Regions from separate parts of the Citrobacter sp. LJND-P06 genome, predicted to be linked through region 2. Evidence: predicted binding sites of a transcription regulator. Region 2 holds the regulator's gene; each other region holds the start of a gene.

Region 1 (4,885 bases), 560 kb from region 2:
ATGAACGGGGAAATACCATTTTCGAAGGCGTACAGCGCGCCAAGACGTTTGGTGACGCGATCCTGCGAGATCCATGTTTTCTCGCCATTTTGCATATCATCCGTGGTCGTGGAACGGTAGTCGTCATACCGCACGCTCGCCAGCAGATTCAGCCCGCCAAATTCCACCTGATCCTGCAAATAGTAGCCATTCTGCTGGTAGGAAAGTCGGTTTTTCTGCGCGGTATAAAGCCCGAGTTCATCGCTGTGAATTTGATCATAATTCGGATCGCGCATATCGATCCCCGGCGTATTGCTGGCATAACGATACAAGTAATGGCTGTCGAGTTTTTGGTAGTCAAAACCCGCCAGCAAATGGTGTTTCCAGTCACCCAGCGCAAAGGTTTTGGTCACCTGGTTGTCGATATTAAAACTCTTCAAATCTTCATCGGTAGTGTAGGCAAAACGATTTAACTCCCACACCGGATTCGTGCCATTCCCGGTTGAGTAGACGCTGCGCTGATGGGTATCGACATCAAAATAGCGGGCTTTCTGCGTAAAGCCCCAGCCGCTGTCAAACTGGTGTTCAAAACTGTATCCCAGCATCCATTGCCGCTGTTTGAAGCCACTCCACTCATCCCCGGCATAGTCCCGGGAATCGGCATAACCTGAGCGCAAATAGGCAATGGGCAGCGGGTTGGAAGGCGACAACGACGGCGTGTTCTGCGCCAGCGCATCGATGGTCAGGCGCGTTTTATTATCCGGCTGCCAGGTCACTGACGGCGCGACAAGATAGTTTTCATAACGGGTGGTGTGCGGCTGATCGTCGCCTTCCGTCGCTTTGCCCAGCAGTCGGTAGTTCCAGTCGCTGTCGTTGATTTGCCCGGTCGAGTCCAGATAACCTTCTTTCAAATTGCGGGTTCCGGTCGTCAAGCCCATTTCCGTTTTTTGTTCCGCTTGCGGCTTTTTCCCCTGGATGTTAACCAGCCCGCCGGGCGATCCATTCCCATAAAGCACCGATGCCGGACCTTTCAGAATATCCACGCTTTCAATCAGCAGAGGATCGATCCGCGCTTTGGTATTACCGGTCACGTTATAGGGGAGCTGTAAGCCGTTGTAGTACTCCTGCTCGACCGTAAAGCCCCGAATTTTGTACTCGCTCATGTACGAAGTACTGCCCCGTACCTCCGTAGAAACGCCCGGTGCGTAGCGTAGGATCTCATTCACCGAGTTCGCGTGGCGCTGCGCGATCTCTTTACTGTCGATGGTGTTAATGACCTGCGGCGTTTTGCTTTCCGGCACAGCCGACTTGGTGGCACTGTTGGTCCAGGCGGGCAGCAGACTCTCCTGACCGGCGGCTGTCACGACAATGGTTGATTCTTCGGCATAAGACGGGAGTGTCAGTGCCAGGGTGATACATCCAGAGAGTGCGCGCAATGTAAAACAACGGGTGGTTTTCATGGGTGAATTATTATATGAAAAATGGAATGACAATTATTCGCATTTTCATTAACAAATCAAGCGATACCTCCCCCTTTACATTCACGTAGTTATGGAACCAGCAGAAAGAAAAACGGCCCCCGCAGGAGCCGTTCTGTTAATTTCGCCGCAGGAGTCGAAAGACGCCCAGCACAAGAATCGCACCAACGACGGCCACCAGGAAACTATTAAAATTGAATCCACTGATACTGCCGCCAATACCAAACATGGTCGCCAACCATCCACCGACAACCGCACCCACGATACCGAGAATGCAGGTCAGGATAAAACCTCCACCATCACGGCCCGGCATGATCAGTTTGGCGATAACACCTGCAATCAGACCAAAAACAATCCAGGCAATAATTCCCATTTTCAGGCCCTCTTTCCAGTGAACGCATGCGCAAGACGTTCTTGCACTCGCACCCTAAGTATAGGCAAGCCACGATTCTGCGCTTTTGGACGCCGCCTTAATTCGTTCAGTTTGAAAAAAAATTTCACCCATTTGTATTAAGTTCTGTCGCGCGATGCCGATAACTGACGACAGTCTGTCAGGTATCCAGGAGTCATTAGGCGTGAGTCATTACCATGAGCAGTTCCTGAAACAAAATCCATTGGCGGTGTTAGGCGTTCTTCGTGATCTCAATAAACATCAGGTTCCGTTGCGCATTTCGTGGTCAGGAGGCCAGTTCATCAGCAAAATTCTCGCGGTCAGCCCGGAGAGTCTGGTGATGGATTTCGGCAGTCAGGAGAATGAAAACCTCGCGGCTCAGCGCGCCAGACACATCACCATTACCGCCGAAACTCAGGGCGCAAAAGTCGAATTTACGCTACCGCAGTTGCAGAGCGGTGAATACCAACAGCTTCCGGCATTTATCACTGCGCTACCGCCCGCGCTGTGGTTCGTACAACGACGCGAATATTTCCGTATCTGCGCCCCGCTGCATCCTCCCTACATCTGCTCAGCAAAAATGCCGGACAACAGCACGCTGCGTTTTCGCTTATTCGATCTCTCTCTCGGGGGCATGGGTGCACTGCTGGAAGGCGCGAAACCCGAAGGGTTAAAAGAGGGAATGCGATTTTCTCAGATTGAACTCAACATGGGCGAATGGGGCATTTTCCATTTTGACGCGCAGCTCATCTCGATTAGCGAGCGTAAAGTGATCGACGGGAAAAATGAAACAATCACCACTCCCCGCCTGAGTCTGCGTTTTCTTAACGTCAGCCCGGCGGTGGAGCGGCAATTACAGCGGATTATCTTTTCGCTGGAGCGCGAAGCGCGGGAAAAAGCGAATAAAGTGCGCGAGTAACATCAGTCCCGGTTACATGGCATTCAGCGCTTGCTGAAGTTTCCAGATGTAGCGCGGTGCCTGTGGCGCAGGATGGTTATCGGCAACATGGTCGATAAACTCATCAGGGTCAAGATCGTTGATCTTGCTGACAGCTTTTTTCCGGTCAGAGGAGAAGGTACGCAGCAGCGCGCCAGCCCCGTTCGCGTAGGAAACCACCAGCGCGTATTGCATCACCTGCGGATCTTCGATGCCGGCCAGCGGCCCGTTTTCCAGAATACTCAAATAGGCGGCGCCCATGGAGATATTACGTTCCGGGTTTTTCAACTCGCTGGTCGACGGCTCGCCGCTCCACCCCATCCGGCGATAGACATCCCGCCCGGAGGTAGAGGCTTTCAACTGCATCAATCCTACGGCATTCGATTTACTGACCGCATTAGGATTACCGCCGGACTCAATCGCGATAATCGCAGTGATAAGCTTCGGGTCCACGCCCCAGGCCGCACCGGCTTTTTCGCTGATCGGCATCCATTGCATCGCGCGTTTGACCGGAACTTCCGCATTCCAGGGCGGATTTTTATAATCCTGCTTTGAACTACAACCCGCCAGTAACACGATTAAAAATGCAAACCATCTCAATTTCACTTCGTCTATCCTTTTCGCCGGAATCCATCGTTGAGGTGACAACAACACAACGTTACGCTGAAACTTCAGCAGGCCGGATAAGCAAAGCGCTATCCGGCAAAACGTTCTAATATATGCGGCATGATATACATTTGCATTCTATTGTCAGCAAGGAATTGCCATGTCTTTGTTTCATTTAATTGCGCCATCGGGCTACTGCATCAACCAACAAGCCGCATTACGCGGGCTTACGCGTCTTAGGGAAACGGGGCATCAGGTAAATAACGCCGCCGTCATCCATCGCCGTGAACAGCGCTTTGCCGGAACGGAAGCAGAACGGCTGGACGACGTTAATTCCCTCGCCAGCCTGACCACGGCCGATACGATTGTGATGCCGGTGCGTGGCGGTTATGGCGCCAGCCGTTTGCTGGAGAACATTGACTGGCAAGCCCTGACAGCCCGACAGCAGCACAACCCGTTACTGATCTGCGGGCACAGCGACTTTACCGCCATTCAGTCTGGTTTACTCGCCCAGGGCAATGTCATCACCTTTAGCGGCCCGATGCTGGCGGCCAACTTTGGCGCTGAAGAGATGAACGCCTTCACGGAATACCATTTCTGGCTCGCGCTACGCAACGCGCAATATACCGTGGAGTGGCAAGGCCTGGGGCCAGCCTGTCAGACCGAAGGAACGCTGTGGGGCGGCAATCTGGCGATGTTGATTTCGCTCATCGGCACACCGTGGATGCCGAAAATTGAAAACGGCATCCTGGTGCTGGAAGACATTAATGAGCATCCCTTCCGCGTTGAGCGTATGCTGTTGCAACTGCTTGATGCCGGTATTTTAAATCGGCAAAACGCGATAGTGCTGGGCAGCTTTAGCGGCAGTACGCCAAACGAGTATGATGCGGGTTACAGCCTCGACGCGGTATACGCCTTTTTGCGCTCACGTCTGTCCGTGCCGCTGATGACGGGTCTGGATTTTGGTCATGAGCAACGCACCGTGACCCTGCCATTAGGCGCACACGCGGTACTGAAAAATACAAAAGAAACGACCCAACTCACGATATCGGGTCACCCTGTACTCAAATCGTAAAAAATCGGTCCGAAAGCGCAGAGCCTGACCCGTCAGGCTTTCAGCAAAGCGCTGTTTCTGTCGTTTTTGTGTTAGGGTTTATTATTAAGAAACAGCGTAATTCAGGAGTAACCGAACGTTGGATGCCGCAGCAATCATTAGTCTGTTTATTTTGGGTTCAGTTCTCGTAACCTGCAGTATTTTATTAAGTTCATTCTCATCCCGCCTCGGCATCCCTATTCTGGTTATTTTTCTCGCTATCGGTATGCTCGCAGGCGTGGACGGCGTGGGCGGTATCCCCTTTGATAACTACCCGTTTGCTTACATGGTCAGTAACCTTGCGCTGGCGATCATTTTGCTGGATGGCGGGATGCGCACACAGGCCAGCTCTTTTCGCGTTGCGCTGGGGCCGGCCTTATCGCTGGCCACCGTGGGGGTTC
Region 2 (4,885 bases):
GATTTTTTGATGAAAGTGCTAAGAAATTTTGGCGTGGCTAAATTGAAGGCGGTAAACGTTTTCATCTTCATGGAAAACAATGGTATTTTTCATTTTGATGATAATTTTTCGCATTTGGTGAATATGTAACAAAAAGCAATGAAATATGTGCGGTCGCTCATATTATTACATACTGGTTACAGAAAGAGATTGATAATTCGCGTCGCGAAAAATAGTCTGTTCACTGTAGTCAATGAGGTTTTCTCAGCGCTATTTTTAATTTTTGTTTTTAGCTGTTCGCCTTTGGCGGCAGCATTTTATACGTCAAAGAGGATTAACATATGCGTACGTTTAGTGGCAAACGTAGTACGCTGGCGCTGGCTATCGCCGGTATCACAGCAATGTCGGGTTGGATGGTTGCGCCGCAGGCAAGCGCCGCGGGCTTTATCGACGATTCGACCTTAACTGGCGGTATCTATTACTGGCAGCGTGAGCGTGACCGTAAAGACGTCACGGATGAAGACAAATACAAAACCAACCTTTCACACGCGACCTGGAACGCCAACCTGGATTTCCAGTCGGGTTATGCAGCGGATATGTTCGGTCTGGATATTGCGGCGTTTACCGCAATTGAAATGGCAGAAAGCGACGACAGCGGGCACCCTAACGAAATTGCATTCTCGAAAAAAAATAAAGGCTATGACGAAGATTACTCTGGCGATAAGAGTGGGGTCAGCCTGTATAAAGCCGCTGCAAAATTTAAATATGGCCCGACCTGGGCACGTGCCGGTTATATTCAGCCAACCGGACAGACGCTGTTAGCGCCGCACTGGAGCTTTATGCCGGGCACCTATCAAGGGGCAGAAGCCGGAGCCAACTTTGACTATGGCGATGCGGGCGCGTTGAGCTTCTCCTACATGTGGGCCAACGAATATAAAGCGCCGTGGCACATTGAAGTCGATAAATTCTATCAGGCGGATAAAAAGACCAAAGTCGATTATCTCCACTCCGTTGGCGCAAAATACGATTTCAAAAATGACCTTATTCTTGAGGCTGCCTTTGGCCAGTCTGAGGGCTATGTCGATCAGTACTTTGCCAAAGCCAGTTACAAATTCGATCTGGGCGGGAATCCATTTACCACCAGTTACCAGTTCTACGGCGCACGCGATAAAGTTGATGACCGCAGTGTGAACGACATCTATGACGGCACCGCATGGTTGCAGGCACTGACTTTCGGTTACAAAGTGGCGGAAGTGGTCGATCTGCGTCTGGAAGGAACCTGGGTTAAAGCGGACGGGCAGCAGGGTTACTTCTTACAGCGTATGACGCCGACCTACGCTTCCTCTAACGGTCGTCTGGATGTCTGGTGGGATAACCGTTCCGACTTTAACGCCAACGGCGAAAAAGCGGTCTTCTTCGGCGCGATGTATGACCTGAAGAACTGGAATCTGCCAGGCATGGCACTGGGTGCGTCGTACGTCTACGCCTGGGATGCAAAACCGGCTACCTGGCAGAGCAACCCGGATGCGTTCTACGACAAAAACCAAACCATCGAAGAATCTTCCTACAGTCTTGATGCGGTTTATACCATGCAGGAAGGACGTGCCAAAGGCACCATGTTTAAACTGCACTTCACCGAGTATGACAACCACTCCAATATCCCAAGCTGGAGCGGCGGTTATGGCAACATCTTCCAGGATGAGCGTGACGTGAAGTTCATGGTTATCGCCCCATTCACTATTTTCTGATGCCAGTCGCGGCAGGGTATATCTCTGCCGCGTCGTTGAGGACTGTTGTATGAAAAAAATGTTACTCATCGCCATTATGACGTCAGGGCTGGTGGCCTGCGCGCAATCTCCTGCACCCAAGGAAGACAGCCGCCTTAAAGAGGCATACAGCGCATGTATTAACACCGCGCAAGGTTCACCGGAAAAAATCGAAGCCTGCCAAAGCGTATTAAATGTGCTGAAAAAAGAAGACCAGCATAAGCAGTTTGCTAACGAAGAGAGCGTGCGGGTACTGGATTACCAGCAATGCATTCAGGCAACACGTACAGGCAATGGTCAGGCGGTACAAGCCGATTGCGATAAAATCTGGAAAGAAATTCGCAGTAAGAACACAGTACAGTAAATGGACTTAGCGGAAGCGAAAAGACCTGCTTTGATAGCAGGTCTTTTTTATGGGCATAAAAAAGCCAACCGGGTGGTTGGCTCTTTAGGCGGGAGCATTACTTTGCGTCGTGCGCATGCTCGTCTTCGCGGCAATCGCCTTCAGCGCAGTGACCGTAAAGATAGAGGCTATGGTTAGTTAAACGAATACCGTGTTTAGTCGCAATCTCACGCTGACGCGCTTCGATAGAATCATCGCTGAACTCGATCACTTTGCCACAATCGAGGCAAATAAGATGATCATGATGATGCTGTTGGGTCAGCTCAAAAACGGATTTGCCGCCTTCAAAATTGTGGCGAGTCACGATACCGGCGTCATCGAACTGGTTCAGCACGCGATACACGGTCGCCAGACCAATTTCTTCACCCATGTCGATCAGACGCTTATACAAATCTTCCGCACTGACGTGATGGTTTTCCGGTTCCTGAAGAACTTCCAGAATTTTTAAACGAGGAAGCGTTACTTTCAGGCCAGCCTTCTTTAATGCGGTATTGTTGTCAGTCATGCGGAATCTGTCCTGTTGCTAAACGATTCACTTCATTAAAGAAGTGACAGAAATTGCACTTGAGAGAATGCGTATCATTATAGAACTGCCATGTCTAAATGAAAACTGCAAGCCTCGGGCAAATAATATTAATCAAAACGTGGTACTGCCGACAATCACACTGTGCAATACCAGAATAACACCCGAACATTGTACAGGGATGGGCAGGAAAGTTACAAATTTGTAGCAATTATTTTGATTGGTTTTATCTATTGATGCGGCGCAGATGATTTCTGCGCCGCACGAAATCAGGCGTTGATGATTTCGTCGAGATGCAGTTCGGCGGAAATCTGTTTAACCCATTTTTCAACGCGCTCAGCGGTCAATTCCGGCTGACGGTCTTCGTCGATAGCCAGACCGACAAAATGATCGTCATCAGCAAGACCTTTGGAGGCTTCGAAGTGATAGCCTGCTGTCGGCCAGTGGCCTACGATGGTTGCGCCGCGTGGTTCGATAATGTCGCGGATGGTGCCCAGCGCATCGCAGAAGTACTCTGCGTAGTCTTCCTGATCGCCACAACCAAACAGAGCCACCAGTTTACCATTGAAATCAATGTCTTCGAGGGTAGGGAAGAAGTCATCCCAGTCGCACTGTGCTTCACCGTAGTACCAGGTCGGAATACCTAACAGCAGAATGTCATACCCTTCCAGGTCTTCTTTACTGCTTTTCGCAATGTCATGAACATCGGCAACGTCTTTACCAAGCTGTTTTTGAATCATTTTTGCGATATTTTCGGTATTACCGGTGTCGCTGCCGAAAAAGATGCCAGTGATTGCCATGAGTAAAATAACCTCTTGAAACTTATTGAAATGGTGGTGGCGTATTGCCCACGGATAAGGGCAATGATAGCAGATCAGTCAGGCATGCGGAAACAGCAAACACGCAGGACTGCACTCTGTGCTACACGATTTATGATTTAGAGCAGAAATTCAGACAGACCCCTGGCCACGCAGCGAGATAAGCTGGTTTGTCAGCATCTCTTCAATGAGCTCACTGCGGCTCATATTGCGTGCTTCCGCCAGTTCATTCAGCGCATCCACGGCATCAGCATTAAGCTTCAGTTCGACACGCTTAAGCCCACGAACCTTGTCGCGTTTAAGCTGATTACGCTTATTAATGCGTAGCTGTTCATCACGCGAAAGCGGATTGGTTTTGGGTCGTCCCGGGCGACGCTCGTGCGCGAACAGATCTAATGTCGTACGGTCCGTTTGTTCTTTGGCCATGATTTTGGTGACTTCGGGGAAACAATCAGCCAGGCGTCTGCCCGGATGGATAGCGCGCCATCATACATCAGCGAGTGAGGCACGCCAACGTCCACGCACGTAATCGCGCGCGGACGCTGAGTTTTTAATCAGTTAGCCTTTTCCGCCAGATACCGGCGTATCGCGCGGAGCACGGCATCTGGTTTTTCTGCATGCACCCAATGGCCGGCACCCGCAATCACATGCGCCCGGGCCTGAGGAAATTGCGTCAGTAAATCGTGACGATAGGCTTCGGTGACGTAAGGCGAATTCCCGCCAGGAATAAACAGCGCCGGATGATTCCAAGCGGGAATGGTTTCCCATCCCACGATATGCGGGTACTGCTCCCACAATACGGGCACGTTAAAGCGCCACTCGCCATCGACATACGACTTTAACAAAAACTGGATAACGCCTTCTTCCTGGAGGTGCTGGCGCATGACGGCCGCCGCCTGCTGGCGCGTTTGCGCGTCCGATTCGGTCACGGCGTTGATCGCAGCAAAGATCTCATCGTGACGGCGCACCTGATAATCAACCGGCGCAATATCAATCGCCACCAGTTGGTGGATACGATCCGGCGCCAGTGCGGTCAGCGCCATCACGGCTTTCCCGCCCATTGAGTGACCAATAAAGGTGGCCTTTTCGATACCCGCGGCGTCCAGAGTATCCAGCAGATCCTGCGCCATCGCCGGGTAATTCATCTCTGCTGAACGGGGAGAAAGACCGTGGTTTCGCATATCAACCTGGATGATGTCGTGATCCTGTACCAGATCGCGCGCCAGGATGCCGAGGTTATCAAGGCTACCAAACAAGCCGTGAACAAGGACGATGGGAGAATTATTGTGCAGCTTTTGTGCAGATTGCGCTCGGATGTTCAATTTCATGGCAAAGTTCTTTTTTTCGCTCTGTCGGGTTAGGGTATTATGTTGACCATTCTGCCACGGGGCTGCAA
Region 3 (4,885 bases), 1.8 Mb from region 2:
AACGCATCCTGAGCGTGTTCAGGCATTGGTCACCGTGGCCTCATCGCCATGCTTTAGCGCTCATGAAGCGTGGCCTGGCATCAAACCGGAAATTTTAGCCGGTTTTCAACATCAACTGAGTGAAGACTTCCAGCGTACGGTGGAACGTTTTCTGGCGCTGCAAACGTTGGGAACGGAGACGGCGCGTCAGGATGCACGTGCACTGAAAAAAGCCGTACTGGCACTGCCCATGCCGGAAGTCGAGGTGCTGAATGGCGGTCTGGAAATCCTCAAAACCGTCGATCTCCGTGAGCCGCTAAAAACACTGACTATGCCGTTTTTGCGTCTGTACGGTCATCTGGATGGTCTGGTGCCGCGCAAAGTGGTGCCGATGCTGGATGCGTTATGGCCGGAGAGTGAATCTGAGGTTTTTGCGAAAGCGGCACATGCGCCGTTTATCTCGCATCCTGATGCGTTTTGTCAGGCGCTCATCGCCGTGAAGGAAAAACTGTAACAGCAGCATGTTGCCCGGCGATGTGTTGTTCGCCGGGCCTTGTGCGGTGAACTAGCGTAACGACCACCACTCGCGCAGACACGCTTTCCCCTCCGGGCAGCTCTTACAACTTCCGGAGAGGCACCCGTCGGCATCCTCCTGAATGCGCACGGCTTTACCCATGTTCTCCAGTTGACCCAGCATCGCATCAACCATAGGTTGCGGGGTATTAAGTGTGTGGCTAATTTGCTTAGCCTCCATCCGCCCCCGCAGCGCCAGTAAATCACGAACCTGAATAAGTGAAGCCATTGTTCACCGCCTTAGTGGCAGTCGCCCGTTGAGCTGGCGCAGCAGGAACTTGCCGTTTTACGCGTTGCCAGCAGTTCGATATCCACACGGCTACGGGCGTGACGCAACAGACCCAGCACCACAATGTTGAACAGGATGACGGCCAGAATGCAGACCAGACTGTAGGTCGGGTGCTGGCTGTAGCTGGCAACCTGATAAAACAACGTCGACAGTGAATAGGCGATGTTCAGACCCCACAGAATGGAGAAGCCCATCCAGCCGCGACTGGATTCACGGGAGATAGCCCCCATCACCGAGATGCACGGGACATACAGCAGGACGAAAATCAGATAGCTGTAAGCTGCTGCCGCACTACCGAATTTGGCACCCATCACGCCCATTGCGCCGGTCGCCATTTCGCCGTCGCCTTTGCTGGCTTCAATCGGGTTCGCCAGTACGCTGAGGCTGAAGGTATCTTTCAGGCTCTGCCAGGTTTCGTCTACCGCGCCCATCAACTCGTCACCGAGGTGGAACTCTGCGGGGTTGAACTCCTCTTCCTGGATGTTTTCTGCGGTATAGAGCGTGTTGAGCGTACCGACCACGACCTCTTTCGCCATTGCCCCGGTAAACAGCCCTACCGTTGCCTGCCAGTTATCTTCATGAACACCAATCGGTTTAAAGATAGGGGTGATCACGCGGCTCACGGAGGCGAGGGCGGAGTCGTTGATGTTGTCGACGATTTTCCCGCTCAGAGAGAAGCTGTTAAAGGCACTGAGGAAAATACTGACGATGATGATCACTTTACCGGCGCGCAGGACGAAGCCTTTCAGGCGCTGCCAGGTTTGAATGACCAGACTCTTAATGTGCGGAACATGGTAGACCGGCAGTTCCATAACAAACGGAGAGGCTTCGCCACGCATGATGGTGTGTTTGAGCATCAGGCCGGTCAATACTGCCATCACAATACCGAGTACGTAGAGTGAGAAGACCGCCAGGGCGCCATTCTGCCCAAAGAACGCAGCCGCAAACACCGCAAAAATCGCCAGGCGTGCGCCACAGGACATGAACGGCGCCATCATGATGGTCATCAGGCGTTCACGCGGTGCATCCAGGGTACGCGCACCCATCACTGAGGGGACGTTGCAACCAAAGCCCACAATTAGCGGCACGAATGATTTGCCCGGCAGCCCCAGCGCTTGCATCAAGCGGTCCATCACAAACGCGGCGCGCGCCATGTAACCGGAGTCTTCAAGGAAGGAGAGGAACAAGTACATCATCCCGATCTGCGGTACCAGCGGCAGAACGGTGTTGATCCCACCGCCAAGACCCTGGGCCAGGAAGATAGTCAACCACTCCGGGAAATGAAGGGTGTAGCCAATCCATTGGATCCCATGTACAAACAGCGCGACCGAACCGACGTCAAACAGCGGCTGTAAAGCGCCACCGATGTTAATGGCGAGCAGGAACATCAGGTACATGACGAACAGGAAAATCGGCAGGCCGAGGAAGCGGTTAAGGATGATTTTATCCACTGCCGTAGTGAACCGGCTGGGTTCTGCCGTCAGCGTATTACTCACCACGTCGCAAATGGCGGCGATACACTGGTAACGCGCGTCGGCAATGTGCAACGCCGGGTCTTCCATCGTGTCGCTTAAGCGCGCTATGGAGGCGTCCAGATTTTGGGCTGCGTCACCGGCATAGGCGCGGCTGTAGATATCGCCTTCCAGCATTTGCAGGCCAAGCCAGCGACGCTGTTGCAACGGCATTTCCGTGGACATCGCATCAGCCAGTGAATGGGCTTCACGTAATAGCGGCTGGGCATAATGCACCAGATCAACGCTGTCATTCGCCTGATGGCGGTCAATGGCCAGTTTCAGCGCTTCAATCCCGCGACCCCGCGTGGAAACCAGCGGAACCACAGGACAGCCAAGGCGTGCGGACAGGGCATCAATATCGATACGGATCTGCTGTTTTTCAGCAATATCCAGCATGTTGAGCGCCACAATGCAGGGAATGCCTAATTCGAGCAGTTGTAACGTCAGATAGAGGTTGCGCTCAAGGTTAGAGGCATCGACCACGTTGATCAGCAGGTCAGCGTCGCCGCTCAGAATGTAATGGCAGGCAATCTGCTCATCAAGCGAGGTTTGCGACGAAATGGTGGTCAGCGAATAGGTGCCGGGTAAATCGACCAGCGTGACCTGGTTATCGGTCGTGGCGAACTGACCCTCTTTACGCTCGACGGTCACGCCAGCCCAGTTACCCACGCGCTGACGCGCACCGGTAAGCTGGTTAAATAAGGTTGTCTTGCCGGAATTTGGATTGCCAATTAAACCAATGGTTAATTTTTTCATTTTTATAGACTCACTGTATTAACAGGAAACCGCTTCCACTTCTAATAAGGCCAGATCTTTTTTACGCAATACCAGGCTAACACGACGCGTTTGGATATGAATGGGGTCGCCTAAGGGCGCAACGCGCACCACATTAAAAGAAGAGCCGGGCAGCATGCCAAGAGAAAGCAGTTTCTGACGGTACGCCGGACTGATTTCACGGGCAAAACCGGTAATTTTCCACGCAGTGTCTGGAGTAAATTGCATAGGGCCTACTTTGTTTCTCGCTAACTGGATGTTTACCTCATGCGGTGCGCAGAGCGGAGGGCATGAGACCAGATGATTAGCCAACGAAGGAAAGATTAAATAATCAACAGTACAATGATAATGAGAATGGTTTCTATCATCAATACTTAAAATGTGACCGAATGTGGTTTTGTATAATAAATTGAACCAATCTTGATATGGCTCAACATTTATTCCCCTTACGGACAGGTCATGCCCTTCGGCAATAATGACCCCTTCTTAATGTTTAATTAACGTTTTATATGTTAACGGTGTGATAATTAAAAGTGTCATTCTCACCTGATGAAATTAATTAACAGATTCATTCTGCAAACATTAATTGTTAATCGGTAAATGGAATGGCTTGCCGGGAAGAAAAGGGAAAAACGTTGGGTATCCGGGAAACAGAAGACTGCTTCTGGCACGAGAGGTGTGCCAGAAGCAGGAAGAGGCAAGCAAACAGGCGTTAGCGTTTTTTACCCATCGCTGCGGCCAGTGCGTCCATCATGGCGCTGTTACCGGCAGGTTGAGCGTCGCGACCGTGTGGTTTCGCCGCTTTTGCCGCCGGACGATTGCCCTGGGCACGTTCGTTACTGCCGCTACTGCGACGGGCGTTCGTTTCACCAGGCTGTTCGTCCAGACGCATGGTCAGGGCAATACGCTTACGTTGCAGATCCACTTCCATCACTTTCACTTTAACGATGTCGCCCGCTTTCACCACGGTATGCGGATCTTCGACGAACTTGTTCGACAGGGAAGAGATATGTACCAGTCCGTCCTGATGGACACCGATATCCACAAACGCGCCAAAGTTGGTCACGTTGGTGACGGCGCCTTCGAGGATCATGCCAGGCAGCAGATCGTTCATGGTTTCCACGCCATCGGCAAACTGGGCGGTTTTAAACTCCGGACGCGGGTCGCGACCCGGTTTTTCCAGCTCTTTGATGATATCGGTGACGGTCGGTACCCCGAAGCGTTCGTCAGTAAAATCAGACGCTTTCAGATTACGCAGCTCGTTGCTGTTGCCCATCAGGTCGCGCAAGGACTGTTCGGTGGCCGCCAGAATGCGTTCGACGATGGGATACGCTTCCGGGTGAACCGTGGACGCATCCAGCGGGTTATCGCCATGGTTGATACGCAGGAAGCCCGCACACTGTTCAAAAGCTTTTGGCCCCAGACGGCTCACCTTCAGCAACTGTTGGCGGTTCTGGAACTGGCCGTTTTCATCGCGCCAGCTCACGATATTCTGCGCCATCATTCGGGTCAGACCTGCCACGCGGGTTAACAGTGGCACGGAAGCCGTATTCAGATCGACACCGACGGCGTTTACGCAGTCTTCGACCACGGCGTCCAGTTTACGGGCGAGCTGAGTCTGGCTAACGTCATGCTGGTACTGGCCTACACCGATGGATTTCGGATCGATTTTTACCAGCTCGGCCAGCGGATCTTGCAGGCGACGGGCGATAGAAACCGCGCCGCGCAGCGAAACGTCGAGATCCGGGAACTCCAG

The links. The regulator Fur, encoded in region 2, represses iron uptake genes when iron is present. The targets are predictions, from matches to a motif close to ATAATAATGAGAACNACTATCAA.
Region 1: a site for Fur is predicted at 1,466-1,488, ahead of ACO7SM_RS12735 (TonB-dependent siderophore receptor). Genes of this name have one in related genera too.
Region 3: a site for Fur is predicted at 3,472-3,494, ahead of feoA (ferrous iron transporter A). Genes of this name have one in related genera too.

The regions. Positions count from the first base shown of each region.
Region 1 is NZ_CP187317.1:2,655,050-2,659,934, forward strand. Features, by position in the region: gene ACO7SM_RS12735 (TonB-dependent siderophore receptor) at 1-1,439, opposite strand, end outside; gene ACO7SM_RS12740 (GlsB/YeaQ/YmgE family stress response membrane protein) at 1,576-1,830, opposite strand; gene ycgR (flagellar brake protein YcgR) at 2,033-2,767, shown strand; gene emtA (membrane-bound lytic murein transglycosylase EmtA) at 2,780-3,391, opposite strand; gene ldcA (muramoyltetrapeptide carboxypeptidase) at 3,552-4,466, shown strand; partial or broken gene ACO7SM_RS12760 (potassium/proton antiporter) at 4,618-4,885, shown strand, end outside.
Region 2 is NZ_CP187317.1:3,210,924-3,215,808, reverse strand. Features, by position in the region: gene chiP (chitoporin ChiP) at 321-1,727, shown strand; gene ACO7SM_RS15365 (ChiQ/YbfN family lipoprotein) at 1,777-2,109, shown strand; gene fur (ferric iron uptake transcriptional regulator) at 2,207-2,653, opposite strand; partial or broken gene ACO7SM_RS15355 (fur leader peptide) at 2,646-2,731, opposite strand; gene fldA (flavodoxin FldA) at 2,941-3,471, opposite strand; gene ybfE (LexA regulated protein) at 3,622-3,915, opposite strand; gene ybfF (esterase) at 4,044-4,817, opposite strand.
Region 3 is NZ_CP187317.1:315,742-320,626, forward strand. Features, by position in the region: gene bioH (pimeloyl-ACP methyl ester esterase BioH) at 1-493, shown strand, start outside; gene feoC ([Fe-S]-dependent transcriptional repressor FeoC) at 545-781, opposite strand; gene feoB (Fe(2+) transporter permease subunit FeoB) at 793-3,111, opposite strand; gene feoA (ferrous iron transporter A) at 3,130-3,357, opposite strand; gene ACO7SM_RS01425 (Tex family protein) at 3,842-4,885, opposite strand, start outside.